One region of the Nissabacter archeti genome, then DNA from elsewhere that is predicted to be linked to it. Evidence: predicted binding sites of a transcription regulator. Region 1 holds the regulator's gene; each other region holds the start of a gene.
What was found. The regulator LexA, encoded in region 1, represses DNA repair genes until DNA is damaged. The targets are predictions, from matches to a motif close to TNCTGTATGTACATACAGNA.
Positions count from the first base shown of each region.

Region 1 (5,682 bases):
GCGGTTCACCGAAGTTCACATAGCCTTCGCCGAGGTTGCGCAGCTTGCGCAGGCCGCGCAGCATCTGCAACAGGCTCTCTTTCTCTTTGGTCGCGCCGCGCAGCTCTTTGGCGTAGGTGCCCACTTCCATCACATGCTCATAACCGATGTAGATCGGCACCAGCGTAATCGGCCGGGTGCCGCCGCGCAGCATCGCCTGGATGGTCATTGCCAGTGTGCCGGTTTTCGGCTCCAGCAGGCGGCCGGTACGTGAGCGCCCGCCCTCAACAAAGTATTCCACGGAGTAGCCGCGGGTGAACAGCTCACCCAGGTATTCACGGAACACGGTGGAGTAGAGTTTGTTGCCCTTGAAGGTACGGCGGATAAAGAACGCGCCGAGGCGGCGGAAAATCGGGCCGGCGGGCCAGAAGTTCAGGTTGATCCCGGCCGCGATATGCGGCGGCACCAGCCCTTGATGGTAGAGCACATAGGAGAGCAGCAGGTAGTCCATGTGGCTGCGGTGGCACGGCACATAAACGATTTCCTGGCCGTCCTGCGCCAGCTGGCGCACGCGTTCGGCGTTACTGACGTTGATGCCCTGATAGAGGCGGTTCCACGTCCAGCTCAGCACCCGGTCAGAGAGGCGCACGGTCTCGTAAGAGAAGTCCGCGGCGATCTCTTCCATCAGCGCGATGGCGTTCTGCTGCGCTTTGTCATGGGAGATCTTTTTGCTGCGCGCTTCATCTTCCACGGCTTTTTCAATCGCTTTGGAGGCGAGCAGCTTATTGAACAGATCCTGGCGGGCAGGCAGGCGTGGGCCGACGGCGGCCAGCCGCTGTCGGGCAAAATGCATCCGGGCGACGCGCGCCAGCTTCTGCGCAATGGTCTTGTCGGTGCCGTGCTCGGTCGCCATATAGCGCAGCGACACGGTATTGGAGAAGCGGACAAAGCTGTCGCGCCCCAGCCAGAGCACGGCAAAGAATTTCTGGATGCCGTTCAGCAGGCGCAGGTGCGGCATCATCTGCCCTTCGCCCTCACGCCCCGGCGAGCGGCCGAACATCACCGACACCGGCAACATCTGGATGTCGAGCGTCGGGTTGCTGCGGTGCAGGTCGAGGTAGTCGTGGAACAGTTTCACCGACTCATGCTGCGGGGTGTAATAGCGGAAGAACCGCGGCCCCTGGCCGATAAACACATGGCTCGGCAGCAAATGGCCGTCAATCTCCAGCGGGATCAGCGGGTCCGGCAGGTTCTGCGCCAGGCACTGCTGGCGAAGGGTGAGCAGATCCGCGTCGGAATCATAAGGTAATACATAAAGTATCGGCCGGGTCGGGTCCAGGCGGAACTCCGTGACCGGATCGGCAGGGATCACCTTGCTTCTTACCAATAATTTGAGCGGTAAGTTTAAAAGGGAATAATAAAGTTTGCGCCAACCTGACATAAAAATGTGAAGCCTCATAGTAGCAATGCGCCGCAAGGATAGCAGAAAGCCGGGTGGAGATCTTTCGTGCCGCACGGGGGAATTCCCGCTAAAATGTTGTTAATTCATCCTAAGGTGCAGAAAGTATGGCAAATCAGACGACCGGGTTGATCCGCATCTACAAAGCTGCCGGCTACTCCGTAAAGGGCGTGCTCGCGGCCTGGAAAAATGAAGCCGCATTCCGGCAGGAAGCCATCATGGTCATCCCGGCTATGTTACTGGCTTTCTGGCTGGATGTGAGCACCGCCGAACGCATTCTGATGGTCTCTTCACTGTGGCTTATCCTTATTGTGGAAATTATCAACAGTGCCATAGAAGCCATCGTCGACCGTATCGGGCCGGAACTTCATCCGCTCTCCGGCCGCGCCAAAGATTTAGGGTCGGCGGCCGTTGCGCTGGCTATCATACTGACACTTTTTGTCTGGGCAATGGTTCTGCTGCCGCGATTGTTCTGAGTTGCGAAGTTTTACGCAAAAGTAACCGGTAAAGCAGGTAAATCGCGTCATAAACAGGCTTTTTCTTGTTTGTGCGGTTTTCAAGGGCGTGTTTGCTGTATATACTCCCAGCAAGACTGTATAAACAACCAGGGGGCGGGATGAAAGCATTAACAGCCAGACAGCAAGAGGTCTATGACCTTATTCGCGACCATATTTCCCAGACCGGTATGCCGCCGACGCGTGCCGAGATTGCGCAACGTTTGGGGTTCCGCTCACCCAACGCGGCCGAGGAGCACCTTAAGGCACTGTCGCGCAAAGGGGTGATCGAGATCATTTCCGGTGCCTCACGCGGCATCCGTTTGCTGATGGAAGAAGAAGACGGCCTGCCGCTGATCGGCCGTGTGGCCGCCGGTGAGCCGCTGCTGGCCCAGCAACATATTGAAAGCCACTACCAGATAGACCCGGCAATGTTCAAACCCAACGCGGATTTCCTGCTGCGTGTCAGCGGGATGTCGATGAAAGACATCGGGATTCTGGATGGTGACCTGCTGGCCGTGCATAAAACGCAGGACGCACGTAACGGGCAGGTCGTGGTTGCCCGTATTGATGATGAAGTGACCGTCAAGCGCCTGAAAAAGCAGGGCAACATCGTGCACCTGTTGCCGGAAAACAAAGAGTTTTCCCCGATTGTGGTTGATCTGCGCCAGCAGACCTTCTCTATTGAAGGGCTGGCCGTGGGCGTGATCCGCAACGGCGACTGGAGCTGACCAGTCAGGGGCGCGGCTAATGGAACCGGCCGCGCCTATACAGTCCTCCAGCTGTGCCTCATCGCCCCTTTATTGGGGCGATGTCGTTTTTAGCGTTCCGCATTCCGGCAAGTTTACGCCTGTAAGAAAAGTGACCCTTTCTGATGCGATTCTCTGTGACTGCCTGCTTTGGGCAAACTGACCGGGATCTCTGGCGGCTGGCGCTGCCGATGATCTTTTCCAATATCACTGTGCCGCTGCTCGGGCTGGTGGACACCGCCGTGATCGGCCATCTCGACAGCCCGGTCTATCTGGGCGGGGTAGCCGTCGGCGCGATGGCGACCAGCTTTTTATTTATGCTGCTGCTGTTTTTGCGCATGAGCACCACCGGCATGGCGGCGCAGGCCTTTGGGGCGCAGAACCCGGCCCGCCTGGCGCGCGCCTTTATGCAGCCGTTGCTGCTGGCGCTGCTGGCTGGGCTGACGATCCTGCTGTTGCGCCATCCGTTGATTGACCTGGCCTTAAACATTGTGGGCGGCCACGACGCAGTGCTGCAACAGGCGCGGCGCTTCCTGGAAATCCGCTGGCTCAGCGCACCTGCTGCGCTGGCCAATATGGTGATCCTCGGCTGGCTGCTGGGCGTGCAGTATGTGCGCGCGCCGGTACTGCTGCTGATTGTCGGGAATCTGCTGAACATTGTGCTCGACCTCTGGCTGGTGATGGGCCTGCACTGGAACGTGCGCGGCGCTGCCTGGGCCACGGTGACGGCAGAGTACGCCACACTGCTGCTCGGGCTGTGGCTGGTGTGGCGGGTGATGCAGCGGCGCGGTATTGGCTGGCCGTTGCTGAAACAGGGCTGGCGCGGTGACCTGCGGCGGTTGCTGACGCTGAACCGCGACATCATGTTGCGCTCGCTGCTGCTGCAACTCTGCTTCGCTTCCCTGACGATTATCGGTGCCCGGCTGGGCAACGAGACGGTGGCGGTCAATGCGCTCCTGATGAACCTGCTGACCTTCACCGCCTACGCGCTGGACGGCTTTGCCTATGCCGTGGAAGCCCATTCCGGTGAGGCGTTTGGCGCGCGCAACCGCGAGCGGCTGTTGCGGGTGTGGCACGCTGCCTGCCGTCAGGCGGGGATGGTGGCGCTGGCGTTTGCCGCGGCTTACGCACTGTTCGGGATGCAGATTGTCCATGCGCTGACGTCGCTGCCGGCGTTACAGCAACTGGCGCAGCACTATCTCAGCTGGCAGGTGGTGTTGCCGCTGGCCGGGGTCTGGTGTTATCTGCTGGACGGCATGTTTGTCGGGGCGACACGCGGCCGGGAGATGCGTAACAGCATGGCCGTCGCGGCTGCCGGTTACGGCCTGACGCTGCTGACGCTGCCGTGGCTCGGTAACCATGCGTTGTGGCTGGCGCTGACGGTATTTCTGGCACTGCGCGGGGCGGCGCTGGGGTGGCTGTGGCACCGCCATCAGCAGCGCGGAAGCTGGTTTACGGCATCAACAGCCGCGCAATAAGGCAGGCGGCCGGCGCAGCAATTTGCTGCGCCCGGCCCGCTGGCGGACATATTGGTTTACATCTACTGACAGTTATTATCACTTCACGTTAACGTCTGTTTTCCCTTCCTTTTTAGGCTGTCCCTGTTCTGCTGTAACGCGTTTTTAAGGTTAATCTGACTGGAAAGGCGCCCAAATTCCGTATTACCTACTATAGTTATTAACACGGCAGGCGCAGAGGCAGCCATAAATACCAGGCTGACACTGGCACCCACGGGTTTTGTGAAGGATGAATTCTGAGCCCGGTGAATAAGGTCCCCTGCCGTGAGTATCTGTAACGGGCGATGGAGTGATGTCCATAACCCCTCATCTGAATGAGATAAGGAGATTACGATGAATAAAGATCAAGCCGGCGGTAACTGGAAACAGTTTAAAGGCAGCGTAAAAGAGCAATGGGGCAAGCTGACGGATGACGATATGACGGTCATCGAAGGTAAACGTGAGCAGCTTGTCGGTAAGATTCAGGAGCGCTACGGTTACGAGAAAGACGCTGCTGAAAAAGAAGTGAAAACCTGGGAAGACAGCAACAACTACAAATGGTAGTGCTGTGACAGTACATCAGAGAGTACGCAGGGTGTAACGTGTCGCGATAGCTGTCGTCCCCCTGTTCCGGCCTGCTCTTCCCACGCATGATGCCACTCATGCAGGGGCAGGCCAGAAGTGAGGATCCAAGGGCTCTTTAGCTGCTCCTACCCGATAAGCAAAGAAGCGGATGATAGGTACAAGGATGTACCCTTTCGTGCCCCCCAGAGCCTGAACTTTTTCCCGGACTCTTCCTGAAATCTTCTGAAAGCCTTCTGAAAACCTTCTTAAAAATCCTTTGCTTCTTCACTGCCTGACCGGTGCTGATGCCTTACGTTTAAACTGTTTTTTAAACAATGGCTTTCTGAAAAATCACCGTTTCTTAATGGCAATGCTGTGATCGTGCCCGCAGGCGTGTTTGTCATCACAGGCTTCCACTTCCCGGCAGGGCGCGCACAACCCGTGGGCTTCCACCACGCTGTGCCGCAGCGCAAAACCGGCCGTCTGCGCCAGTTTCACCAGAATCTCTTCAATCCCTTCGGTGGTTTTTTCCGTCACCTGGCCGCAGCGGTCACAGATGAACATCGCCGAGGCGTGGGTCGGTTCTTCAAAGTGGTGGCAGAGCACATAACTGTTGGCGGACTCGACCCGGTGGATAAAGCCTTGCTCCAGCAGGAAATCGAGGGCGCGGTACACGGTAGGCGGCTTGGCCTGCGGCTCGGATTCACGCAGCAGATCCAGCAGATCGTACGCACTGATTGCGCCAGGCTGAAGCGCCATCAGGCGCAGCACTTCCAGCCGTTGGGGGGTCAGGCGCACATTGCGCTGTTGGCACAGCTGCTCAGCCTGAGCAAGGAGCTTTTCCTGGTTGAGGGAGTCCTGGATGGAAGAGTTCATGGCAAATTTCCCGGCACAAAAGAAGAGACGATTTTACCACGTTTACCGCAAATCGACGAACCTCC
Region 1 is NZ_JAERKB010000011.1:35,667-41,348, forward strand. Features, by position in the region: gene plsB (glycerol-3-phosphate 1-O-acyltransferase PlsB) at 1-1,420, opposite strand, end outside; gene JK232_RS15940 (diacylglycerol kinase) at 1,546-1,914, shown strand; gene lexA (transcriptional repressor LexA) at 2,055-2,663, shown strand; gene dinF (MATE family efflux transporter DinF) at 2,807-4,159, shown strand; gene JK232_RS15955 (CsbD family protein) at 4,532-4,741, shown strand; gene zur (zinc uptake transcriptional repressor Zur) at 5,093-5,617, opposite strand.

Region 2 (5,682 bases), on a different contig from region 1:
CAGATACGGTACGCGCCCAGCAAGCGGAACTCATTCCCCATCTTGCCGTATAACTCCAGGGTGCGTTCTTCTTTAAAGATTTGAATATAGATCGGTGTACCCAATAATTGCTGTTTAATATTTTGGCTAACCGGTACCTGCTCACTGGCGGAGCTGGGGGCGGCTACCCAAGGCAAACAGAGAAACATCGCAAGCATCAGCGCGATTTTGCCCATTGTCATTCCTGCTTATTATTAATAACTGTCGTTGCCTGCGGGCGAGCGCCCCGGCGTATGCCCTTGCTGCCCCGGTGCGGGGCTGACTCATAGTAAAGCTGATTAATTATTTAGCAATGGGGGTAAAACGATATTTTTTGGAAGCCATATCGCTGAATAAGAAAAAAGACGGGGCTGAACAGCCGCCGTCTTCCTGATGAAAGGCGCACCGGCGGGGAATTAATGGGCGGCGGCGGCAAATTGCGACGGGGCATCCACCAGCACACCATCCGCACCCAGCTCAGTGGCTTGCTGCAATGCCTGCGGGCTGTTTACGCCGAACAACACAATGTGCGCCTTGCCGCGGCTGCGGAAGCAGTCTACGGCTTCTTTATCCCAGACCAGCGTGGCGGCGGAACGCGCTTCGCCGAGCGTATATTTCTCCACCACCTCCACCTTGCGTTGCAGCTCCAGCCCGTACCAGCGGTCGGCGGCTGACGCCTCCAGCGTGCACTGGTGCGCCATGGTGGTGTTCGCCAGTACGGTGCGCGTCAGGTCACGGCTTTCAAAGCGCGGCACCTCCGGCGGCAGGGCGGCCAGGTAGCGGCTGTCAGTGCTGTAGACCCGGATGCGCGTCAGGCTGTGGGTGTCCCGCAGTACCTTCGCCAGCGCGGCGGCCATCACCTCCGGCGCGGCGTCGGGGCTTTTGATGTCGAGGTAAAAGGTGACATCCGGGAAGCGCGTCAGCACCCCGGCCAGTGTGGGGATGGCGACCTGTTTGCCGCGCCACGGGTGCTGGTCGCCGCTGCCGAACGCCCAACCGGCGTCGGTGTTTACCAGCTCGGCCGCGGTATACGCAGAGACTGGGCCTTTGCGCGGTGTCAGCGCGCTTAAGTCCGACGGGCGGTAGAGTACCGGCATGCCGTCTTTGCTGAGCTGCACGGTGACCCAGACGGCATCCGCGCCGTTTTTCAGCGCCAGGCCGATGGCGGGCAGGGTGTTTTCCGGCGCATCGCCGGTGCCGCCGCGGTGGGCGATAATCTGCGGGGCGGCCCACGCCGGGGCGCTGCCGAGTAACAGCGAGGCTGCGATCACAAACGTTTTGCTGATTGACATCATTTCATCCTTAAAAGCGCAGAGGGAAAAACGTACCGCTGTTGAGTAGCACGGCAGGCCGCCCGCGAAAAGTAACGATGGCTACATAACATATTCATTTACAGTGACATATCCATGACACCGCGCGGCTTGAGCCATCACCGCCTCCGCCTGTATACTTATACAGGGTCGGGAGGCCGGAACCGGGGGAGAAGGTGCGCAAAATCATACATGTCGATATGGACTGCTTTTACGCGGCGGTGGAGATGCGTGACGACCCGCGCCTGCGCGACATCCCGATCGCCATCGGCGGCAGCTCAGACCGGCGCGGGGTGATCAGCACCGCCAACTATCCGGCACGCAAATATGGCGTGCGCAGCGCGATGTCCACGGCGATGGCGCTGAAACTCTGCCCGCAACTGACCGTGATCCCCGGCCGGATGGCGGCCTATAAAGAGGCCTCGCTCCATATCCGCGACATCTTTGCCCGCTACACGCCGCTGATTGAACCGCTGTCACTGGATGAAGCCTATCTGGATGTCTCCGACACCCCGCAATGCAGCGGCTCGGCCACGCTGATTGCCCGTGAGATCCGCCAGGCGATCTGGGACGAGCTGCAACTCACCGCCTCGGCCGGGGTCGCGCCAGTGAAATTCCTGGCGAAAATCGCCTCTGACCTCAACAAGCCCAACGGCCAGTTTGTGATCCCGCCCAGCGGCGTGGCGGCGTTTTTGCAGGATCTGCCGCTGAGCAAAATCCCCGGCGTCGGCAAGGTCACGGCAGCCAGGCTTGAGGAGCTGGGGCTGCTGACCTGTGCCGATGTGCAGCGTTATGACCTGGCTGACCTGCTCAAGCGCTTCGGCAAGTTTGGCCATGCCATCTGGGAGCGCAGCCACGGCATTGATGAGCGGGATGTTTCCGCTGACCGGCTGCGCAAATCCGTGGGTGTGGAAACCACGCTGGCGAATGACATCAGCGACTGGGACGACTGCGCGGCGCTGATTACTGACCGGCTCTACCCGGAGCTGGAGGCGCGGCTACGGCGGGTGCGGCCGGATTTGCAGATTGCGCGGCAGGGGGTGAAGCTGAAATTCCAGGATTTCCAGCAGACCACCCAGGAGCACGTCTGGCCGGAATTGAACCTGCCGGATCTGCTGGCGGTGGCGCGCCAGGCGTGGGATCAGCGCCGCGCCGGGCGCAGTGTACGGCTGGTGGGGCTGCATGTGACGCTGCTCGACCCGCAACTGGAGCGCCAGTTGCTGTTGCCGTGGGATTGACGGCTACCCTGGGATCCGGCCAATAAAAAAGCGACGCCGGGGCGTCGCTTTTTGCAGAAGTGAAAGCAGAAGTGAAAGCGGGATTACGCTTTCTCAGGGATCGCCTTCAGCAGCGCGGTGAGCAGTTGCCAGTAGAGGCCGACGCTCTCAATGTGCACCTGCTCGTCCGGGGAGTGCGGGCCGGTGATGGTTGGCCCGATGGAGACCATGTCCATCTCCGGGTATGGCTTTTTGAACAGACCGCATTCCAGCCCGGCGTGGATCACCATAATGTTCGGGGTTTTGCCGAACAGTGACTGGTAGGTTTCACGCACCAGGCCCATCACCGGGGAGTGCGGGTCCGGCTGCCAGCCAGGGTAGCCGCCTTTCGGCGTGGTGGTGGCGTTCGCCAGTTGGCCGAGGGCGGTCAGCATGTCGACCACGTACTCTTTACCGCTGTCGATCAGCGAGCGGATCAGACAGTTAATGTGGGCCTCGTCCGCCGTCATCGTCACCACACCGACGTTCAGCGAGGTTTCCACCACGCCCGGCACCGCGTCACTCATGCGGATCACGCCGTTCGGCATGGCGTTCAGCAGCGCCAGCAGGCGGGCCTGGCAGTCGGTGGTGAGTGCCGGCGTGCTGTTTTCCGCCGGGGTGACCAGCACCGCCAGCTTCTTCTCTTTGGCCGCCAGCTCGTTTTGCAGCGTGGTCTGGTAATCCTCCACCAGCGTTTTCAGTGCATCGACGTTAGCCGACGGCACCGCCAGCGTGGCCGAGGCTTCACGCGGGATGGCGTTGCGCAGGGTGCCGCCGTTTAAATCGAGCACGCGCAGGCCGAGCGGGGCCGCGTGCTCAAACAGGAAACGCACCAGCAGCTTGTTGGCGTTGCCGAGGCCGTGGTGGATGTCTGCGCCGGAGTGGCCGCCTTTCAGCCCTTTCACCACCAGCGACAGCGTGGTGTAACCACCGGCCAGCGTCTCGCGCTGCAATGGCAGGGTGGTGGAGACGTCGATGCCGCCTGCGCAGCCCATGTAGATCTCACCCTCTTCCTCGGAATCGGTGTTGATCAGGATCTCGCCCTGCAACCAGTCCGGCTGGAGGCCGAAGGCACCGTCCATGCCGGTCTCTTCAGTCATGGTCAGCAGCACTTCCAGCGGGCCGTGCGCCACGCTCTCGTCAGCCAGCACCGCCAGCGCGGACGCCATGCCGATGCCGTTGTCCGCACCCAGCGTGGTGCCGCGCGCTTTTACCCACTCGCCATCCACATACGGCTGGATCGGGTCTTTGGTGAAGTCATGCACGGTGTCGTTGTTTTTCTGCGGCACCATGTCGAGGTGCGCCTGGAGCACCACCGGTTTACGGTTTTCCATGCCTGGTTTGGCCGGTTTGCGCAGCAAAATATTGCCGACCTGATCGCGCTCAGCGTGGATCCCTTTCTCAGCGGCCCAGGCCATGATGTGTTGGGCCAGCGCTTCTTCATGGAAAGAAGGGTGCGGAATCGAGCAGATCTTGGCGAAAATGTCCCACAACGGCTGTGGCGAGAGTTGCGACAGTTCAGACACAATGAGTCTCCTGTGGCAGCACCTCCGGCCCGGTGCCGGCCCCGGTGAATGCACGGGCAGGCGCGGAAAAGGTGGGATGCTGCAAATGGTTAGGTGGATAATGCGCCGCCAGAAACCCCTGGCGTGGACCTGAGAGAATATCACTTTCTCCTGCGGGGTGCGCGTGGCGGGCCGGGAAAAAAGCGGGCGCTTTCACCGATTGTTACTGGTTTTTATCCGGCTGCCTCTCTATAATCTCGCGCAACCTTTTCCCCCCTGAATACTTTTAAGCCAATTTATTGCTGGCTGGGACACGATTTTATGAGCGAAAAATACGTCGTTACTTGGGACATGTTGCAAATGCAGGCCCGTAAACTGGCACACCGCCTGCTTCCGGCCGACCAATGGCAGGGCATCATCGCGGTGAGCCGCGGCGGCCTGGTGCCGGCGGCGCTGCTGGCGCGTGAACTGGGTATCCGCCATGTTGATACCGTGTGCATCTCCAGCTACGACCACGACAACCAGCGCGACCTGAAAGTGCTCAAGCGCGCAGAAGGCGACGGTGAAGGCTTCATCGTCATCGACGATCTGGTCGATACCGGCGGCACCGCCCGCGCGATCCGTGAGATGTACCCGAAAGCGCATTTCGTCACCATCTTCGCTAAACCGGCCGGTCAGCCGCTGGTGGATGACTACGTGGTCGACATCCCGCAGGATACCTGGATTGAACAACCGTGGGACATGGCCGTGACCTTCGTTGAGCCGATCGGCGGCCGCTAAGCCCCGTCTGTGATGCGTTCCTTTGCCCGGCTTATGCCGGGCATTGTTTTTTCCGGCGGGCTGGTTTTTATCACCGCCACCGTCCTCCACCTGCACCAATATTGACCCTGTCCGCTCCCTCTTCCGCGTTATTTGGTACACTCTCACGATAATGTCCGGCCGCATCCGCGCCCGCCCACTGCATCATGGAGGCTGTACATGTCCCAAGCCAATCTGTCGGAAATCCTGTTCAAACCCCGTTTCAAGCACCCGGAAACCTCCACGCTGGTCAAGCGTGCGCACCATCACCCGGCGCTGGCCACCGAGTCCGCCCTGGAAGGGCAGGCGACCCGCCACTGGTACCGGATGATCAACCGCCTGATGTGGATCTGGCGCGGCGTGGACGCGCTGGAGATGCAGGAGGTGCTGGCGCGCATCGCCGCCTCGACGGCTGAGCGCACCGATGAGGCACTGCTCGACACCGTGGTCGGCTACCGCAACGGCAACTGGATCTATGAGTGGTCGCACCAGGCGATGCTCTGGCAGCAAAAAGCGCTGGAGAGCACCGACCCGGCGGCACGCGGTGAATACTGGCTGATGGCCGCCAACCTCTACAGCATCGCGGCGTATCCGCACCTGAAAGGGGATGAGCTGGCCGACCAGGCCGAAGTGCTGTCGAACCGCGCCTACGAAGAGGCGTCACAGCATTTGCCCTATCAGCTGAAAGAGCTTGAGTTCCCGATCCCCGGCGGCGCGCCCATCAGCGGCTTCCTGCATATGCCGCACGAGGGCAGCGCGCCGTACCCCACGGTGCTGATCTGCGGCGGGCTGGAC
Region 2 is NZ_JAERKB010000003.1:22,493-28,174, forward strand. Features, by position in the region: gene dpaA (peptidoglycan meso-diaminopimelic acid protein amidase) at 1-215, opposite strand, end outside; gene JK232_RS04510 (glycerophosphodiester phosphodiesterase family protein) at 435-1,310, opposite strand; gene dinB (DNA polymerase IV) at 1,505-2,566, shown strand; gene pepD (beta-Ala-His dipeptidase) at 2,650-4,110, opposite strand; gene gpt (xanthine phosphoribosyltransferase) at 4,411-4,869, shown strand; gene frsA (esterase FrsA) at 5,068-5,682, shown strand, end outside.
Region 2: the regulator LexA is predicted to act here: its motif matches at 1,459-1,478, upstream of dinB (DNA polymerase IV).

Region 3 (5,682 bases), on a different contig from region 1:
ATGAATGCCGGGCCGCCGCCACCCGGTGGTTGCCCGCTTTTCCGGCCCTGAGCCGGGCTGACCTTCTCGCTTCCGGAGTCTTTTGTGCTCGCTTACGCCCCCGGCCTGCGCCGGTATATTTATAACAGCAGTATTCTTTACTATATCCGCATCACCCTGGCCCTGACCGGGGCAGCGGCAGCACCGTGGTGGCTTGGGCAACCGAAGCTGACCATTCCGCTGACGCTTGGGGTGGTGGCGGCGGCCCTGGCGGATCTGGATGACCGGCTGGCCGGCCGCCTGCGCAATCTGTTTATCACCCTGCTGTGCTTTTTTATCGCCTCGGCCTCTATCGAGCTGCTGTTTCCCTACCCGTGGCTGTTCGCGGCCGGGCTGATGTTGTCCACCTGCGGCTTTATCCTGCTGGGCGCGCTCGGGCAGCGCTATGCCACCATCGCCTTCGGCGCGCTGCTGATTGCCGTCTACACCATGCTGGGCACGTCGATGTACCAGGTATGGTATCAGCAACCGCTGCTGCTGTTGTGCGGTGCTGTCTGGTATAACCTGCTGACGCTGATGGGTCACCTGATTTTCCCTATCCGGCCGTTGCAGGAGCAGATTGCCCGCAGTTTTGATCAGCTGGCCCACTATCTGGATGCAAAATCCAACCTGTTTGACCCCGACCTCGAAGAGGGAGACCAGCCCTTGATTGAGGTCGCGATGGCCAACAGCGCACTGGTGGCGACCCTGAACCAGACCAAAATCTCACTGCTGACCCGGCTGAAAGGCGATCGTGGCCAGCGCGGCACCCGCCGCGCCCTGCACTACTATTTTGCCGCGCAGGATATTCATGAGCGTGCCAGCTCCACCCATGCGCAGTACCGCGAACTGAATGAAAAATTCCGCTACAGCGACATCATGTTTCGCTTCCAGCGGATGCTGAGTATGCAGGCCCGCGCCTGCCAGCACCTGGCCCAGTGTGTTTTGCTGCAACAGTCTTACCAGCATAACAGCCAGTTTGAGCGGGCTTTCAGCCAGTTGCAGGCGACCCTGGTGCGCCTGGCTGATGACCCGGATAACCGTGATCCGCTGCGTGCCTTACAGCATCTGCTGAAAAACCTGCGGGCGATTGACGCCCAGCTGGCCAATATTGAATCGGAACAGGCGCTGGCAACCGGCCAGCAACAGGAAACCCGTCTGGCCGAGGAGCGCCTCTCCGGCTGGGGCGATATGCTGTTGCGTTTCCGCCGCAACCTGACGCCGCAATCGGCCCTGTTCCGCCACGCCATCCGTATGTCGGTGGTTTTGTGTGCCGGCTATACCTTTATCCAGGTCACCGGCATGGATCATGGTTACTGGATTTTGCTGACCAGCCTGTTTGTCTGCCAGCCTAACTACAATGCCACCCGCCGCCGGTTAGCGCTGCGGATTATCGGCACCCTGGCTGGGGTGCTGCTGGGCTTGCCGATCCTCTATTTTGTGCCCTCCACCGAAGGGCAACTGGTGCTTATTGTCATCAGCGGCGTGCTGTTTTTTGCCTTCCGGAATGTGCAGTACGCCCATGCCACCATGTTCATCACCTTTCTGGTGCTGCTCTGCTTCAACCTGCTGGGCGAAGGGTTTGAAGTCGCCCTGCCGCGTGTGATCGATACCCTGCTGGGGTGTGCCATCGCCTGGGCCGCCGTGACCTTTATCTGGCCTGACTGGCGCTTCCGCCAGCTTCCGCTGGTCATTGATAAAACGCTGAATGCCAACTGCCGTTATCTGGATGCCATCCTGGTGCAGTATCACCAGGGGCGTGACAACCGGCTCGACTACCGTATCGCGCGCCGGGACGCGCACAACGGCAATGCAGAGCTGGCCTCCGTGATTTCCAATATGTCCGTTGAGCCGGATGCCAGTGCCACGATGCAGGAGCAGGCGTTCCGGCTGCTATGCCTGAACCATACGCTGCTGAGCTACATTTCGGCGTTGGGCGCCCATCGCGGGCAACTGAATGACAGCAACGTGCTGACGATCCTCGACGATGCCGCCTGTTATGTTGACGGGGCGCTGCATCTGATGGCGAATGATGCCGGGCGGCTGCAACGGCTGCTGGCGGGCCTTTCACAGCGGGTGGCGGCGGTGGTGCCGGAGGCGGAAAGCCGCGAGCAGCTGGTGCTGCAACAGGTTGGGTTAATCCTGGGCCTGCTGCCTGAATTAATCGCGCTGCATCAGCGGCTGACCCGCCCGTCACCTGACCCGCAGGCGTGACTGAACCACCGCTTTTACTGAACAATGCAATCACGATGGCCAGCCGGGCGCTGGCCATCTCTTTCAGCGGCGGTATTTGGTGGCTGCCTCAGGGTGCTGCGCCTCATACCAGCTACGCAACTCATCACGTTTTTCCGCCGGCAGGGCCGCTTCGTGGTAACCGGTGACGGCCCCCTCCAGGGCATAGAGCACTTTAAGGCTGAGCGGAATATCATCCGTATCCAGTTTGAGATAGCACGCCTTTGCTCCCTGCGCTTTTAACTGTTCCTGATTGTGGATACCGGCTTGTAACAGCAGGCTTTCCAGATGCCCGCCGATGTTGGGCAAGGCTTTCAGCCGCTCACGGTTCTGCTTTTCTGCCAGCTCCTGCCTGGCCCCATTCAATGCCAGGGTAGCCAATTGCAGAAACAGGGCCGGATCCTGCCAGCCCGCCTCGGTAAGCTGAAAATAAGAGAGTGTCAGGGGCAGGCCACGCCGGATATAACGTAACCGCGCCATCTGATGCCGGTGGAATACCTCTTCTATTTGCGCCGTTGCCCTCAGGTAGACCTCACCCTGCAAAAACAGGCCAAACATGGTGTTATCAGCCAACAGCCCATACCCCCCAAACTGGGAACGTGTATGAATTTCCCCCAATGGAGCCAGTATCTGTTTTGCCTGATCGATCCTTTTTTCGTATAGGTTCTTCATTACTATTTCCTTTAGTAAATATATTCGCTACCTAAATAATTTCATTAAGAACAAGGAATTACAAAATACGGAAAGTTACCGGCGCTGCCAATGACAAAATGCCGTTACAAGGATTTACGTATCAAATCTGCGAGACGTATTGAAAGAATCGCATTGATCTTTGTGGAAAGTGGGGATACTGTATATACATACAGTGACATCGGAGCAGGGAAATTATGCGTCCATCTTCTCATAACTATCAGACCGGCGAACACGCTCAGATAACCATGCCATCCTCCTCTTTTCAGGCGCCTGCGGCTCAGCCCGGCGGCCTGGTCAGTGAGTTCGTTTACAGTGATGATCAACCTGCTCTGGCCCAGATTCTTCTTCCCCTTCTCCATCATCTGGGTACTCAGTCACGCTGGCTGCTCTGGCTGGCACCGCAACAAAAACTGAGCCGTAACTGGCTGCGCCATTCCGGCCTGCCGGTAGACAAGGTGGTACAGTTACGCGCCATCCAGCCGACCTCCACGGTCGATGCCATGGAAAAAGCGTTGCAAAGCGGGAATTACAGCGTGGTATTAGGGTGGTTACCGGAACTGACTGAGAAAGAGCGGGAAAGGCTGCAACGGGCCGCGCAATCGGGCCATGCTTACGGTTTCATTATGCGGCCTCAATATGAGGGACGCGCAGGCCGGGGACATCTGCCTTCACTTAAAATTCACTCTCCCCGCTATCATTGAAAGAAATTAGGAATATTCTCATGAAAAAAGCCTTTTTTTCGGCCAAAAGCGCTTTCAATGGCGGTTTTGGCGGCTTGTTTAATGCTTGTTAAGGGTTTTTTTCACGTAATTTCGTCACCAATTGCCCGAACATGTTAAAAATTATGTACGTTTTGCGCCTTTTTGCGGGTTCAGGAAAACTTCATACTTGTAAGTTTCACACCACGTTGTAGACTTTACATCGCCAAGGTTGCTCTATAAGGCCAAATTAATTGGCAAAGTAACTAACGGAAGCAATAACCTTGGCGAAGGATTTTAACCAAGGGCTTATAACAGCTTAAAGCTCATTGCCTATTTGGATGATAACGAGGCGCAAAATGAAAAAGACAGCTATCGCATTAGCAGTGGCACTGGCAGGTTTCGCTACCGTAGCGCAAGCCGCCCCGAAAGATAACACCTGGTACACCGGTGCTAAAGTGGGCTGGTCCCAGTTCCATGACACAGGTTTCTATGGTAATGGCTACAACGGTGTTGGCAATGGCCCGACCCATGACAGCCAAGTGGGTGCAGGTGCGTTCGCGGGCTACCAAGCGAACCAATACCTGGGCTTTGAAATGGGATATGACTGGCTTGGCCGTATGCCTTACAAAGGCAGCGTCAACAACGGTGCTTTCAAAGCACAGGGCATCCAGCTGGCAGCTAAACTGAGCTACCCAATCTATGATGACCTGGACCTGTACACCCGTCTGGGTGGTATGGTTTGGCGTGCTGATTCCACCGCTTCTGTGAACGGCAACCGCATCAGCGACCACGACACCGGCGTTTCCCCGCTGGCAGCTGTTGGTGTTGAATACGCACTGACCAAAAACTGGGCTACCCGCCTGGACTACCAGTGGGTTAACAACATCGGTGACGCAGCGACCGTTGGCGCACGTCCTGACAACGCCATGCTGAGCCTGGGTGTTTCTTACCGCTTCGGCCAGGACGAGATGGCTGCTCCGGCACCAGCTCCGACTCCGGCACCGGCTCCGGTTGTTGAAACCAAGCGTTTCACCCTGAAGTCTGACGTTCTGTTCAACTTCAACAAATCCACCCTGAAAGGCGAAGGCCAGCAGGCTCTGGATCAGCTGTACACCCAGCTGAGCTCCATGGATCCGAAAGACGGTTCCGTTGTTGTTCTGGGCTTCAGTGACCGTATCGGTTCTGACCAGTACAACCAAAAACTGTCTGAGCAGCGCGCTCAGAGCGTTGTGGACTACCTGGTATCCAAAGGTATCCCGGCTGACAAAATCTCCGCACGTGGCATGGGTGAAACCCAGCCGGTTACCGGTTCTACCTGTGACAGCGTGAAAGGCCGTGCTGCCCTGATCAACTGCCTGGCACCAGATCGCCGCGTAGAGATTGAAGTTAAAGGCATCAAAGACGTTGTAACTCAGCCGCAGGCTTAAGTTAAACGTACGTGATTTTAAAACCCCGCTCCGGCGGGGTTTTTTTATGGGAGGTATAAACCGGGAAAGAGAAGAAGGAAAGGGAGGAGCCCAGCGGGCATTACTCTTTTTTCGCCAGGATTTCTTGCAAATCCTGCCTCAGGGAGGACATCTGGCTGGCGTATTTTTCTTTGCGCTCTGCATCTTCAATCAGCTGCACCACGGTTTCGGACAGCGTGACGCCGCGCCGGCGCGCCAGGCCTGCCAACCGCTGCCAGACAAGAAACTCAAGGTCGATAGATTTTTTGCGGGTGTGCTGATGCTCAGCATTAAAATGCCGTTTACGCCGCGCCCGGATAGTCTGTTTCATCCGGTTGTCGAGGGCCGGGTTCATATGCCGGGTGATCCATTGCAGCACATTGACCGGATTGCTTTCCATTTTCAGTAATTCGTGTACGGCTTCTTGCGCAGCGCTGTTTTCAAGATAGCGGGTAATGCGTTCCCCTTCCCGGTGCTTTTTTACCAGGTATTTCCATTTCCATCCGCTTTCCAGATTTTCCAGTTGCTGATATTTCATCGCGAGCCTTAATGTGACCGTGTAACTTTCTTAAGCATAACAGTTTTGCCGGGAG
Region 3 is NZ_JAERKB010000008.1:296,027-301,708, reverse strand. Features, by position in the region: gene JK232_RS12995 (YccF domain-containing protein) at 1-1, shown strand, start outside; gene yccS (YccS family putative transporter) at 85-2,232, shown strand; gene JK232_RS12985 (TfoX/Sxy family DNA transformation protein) at 2,296-2,922, opposite strand; gene sulA (SOS-induced cell division inhibitor SulA) at 3,138-3,644, shown strand; gene ompA (porin OmpA) at 4,001-5,071, shown strand; gene matP (macrodomain Ter protein MatP) at 5,172-5,627, opposite strand.
Region 3: the regulator LexA is predicted to act here: its motif matches at 3,099-3,118, upstream of sulA (SOS-induced cell division inhibitor SulA).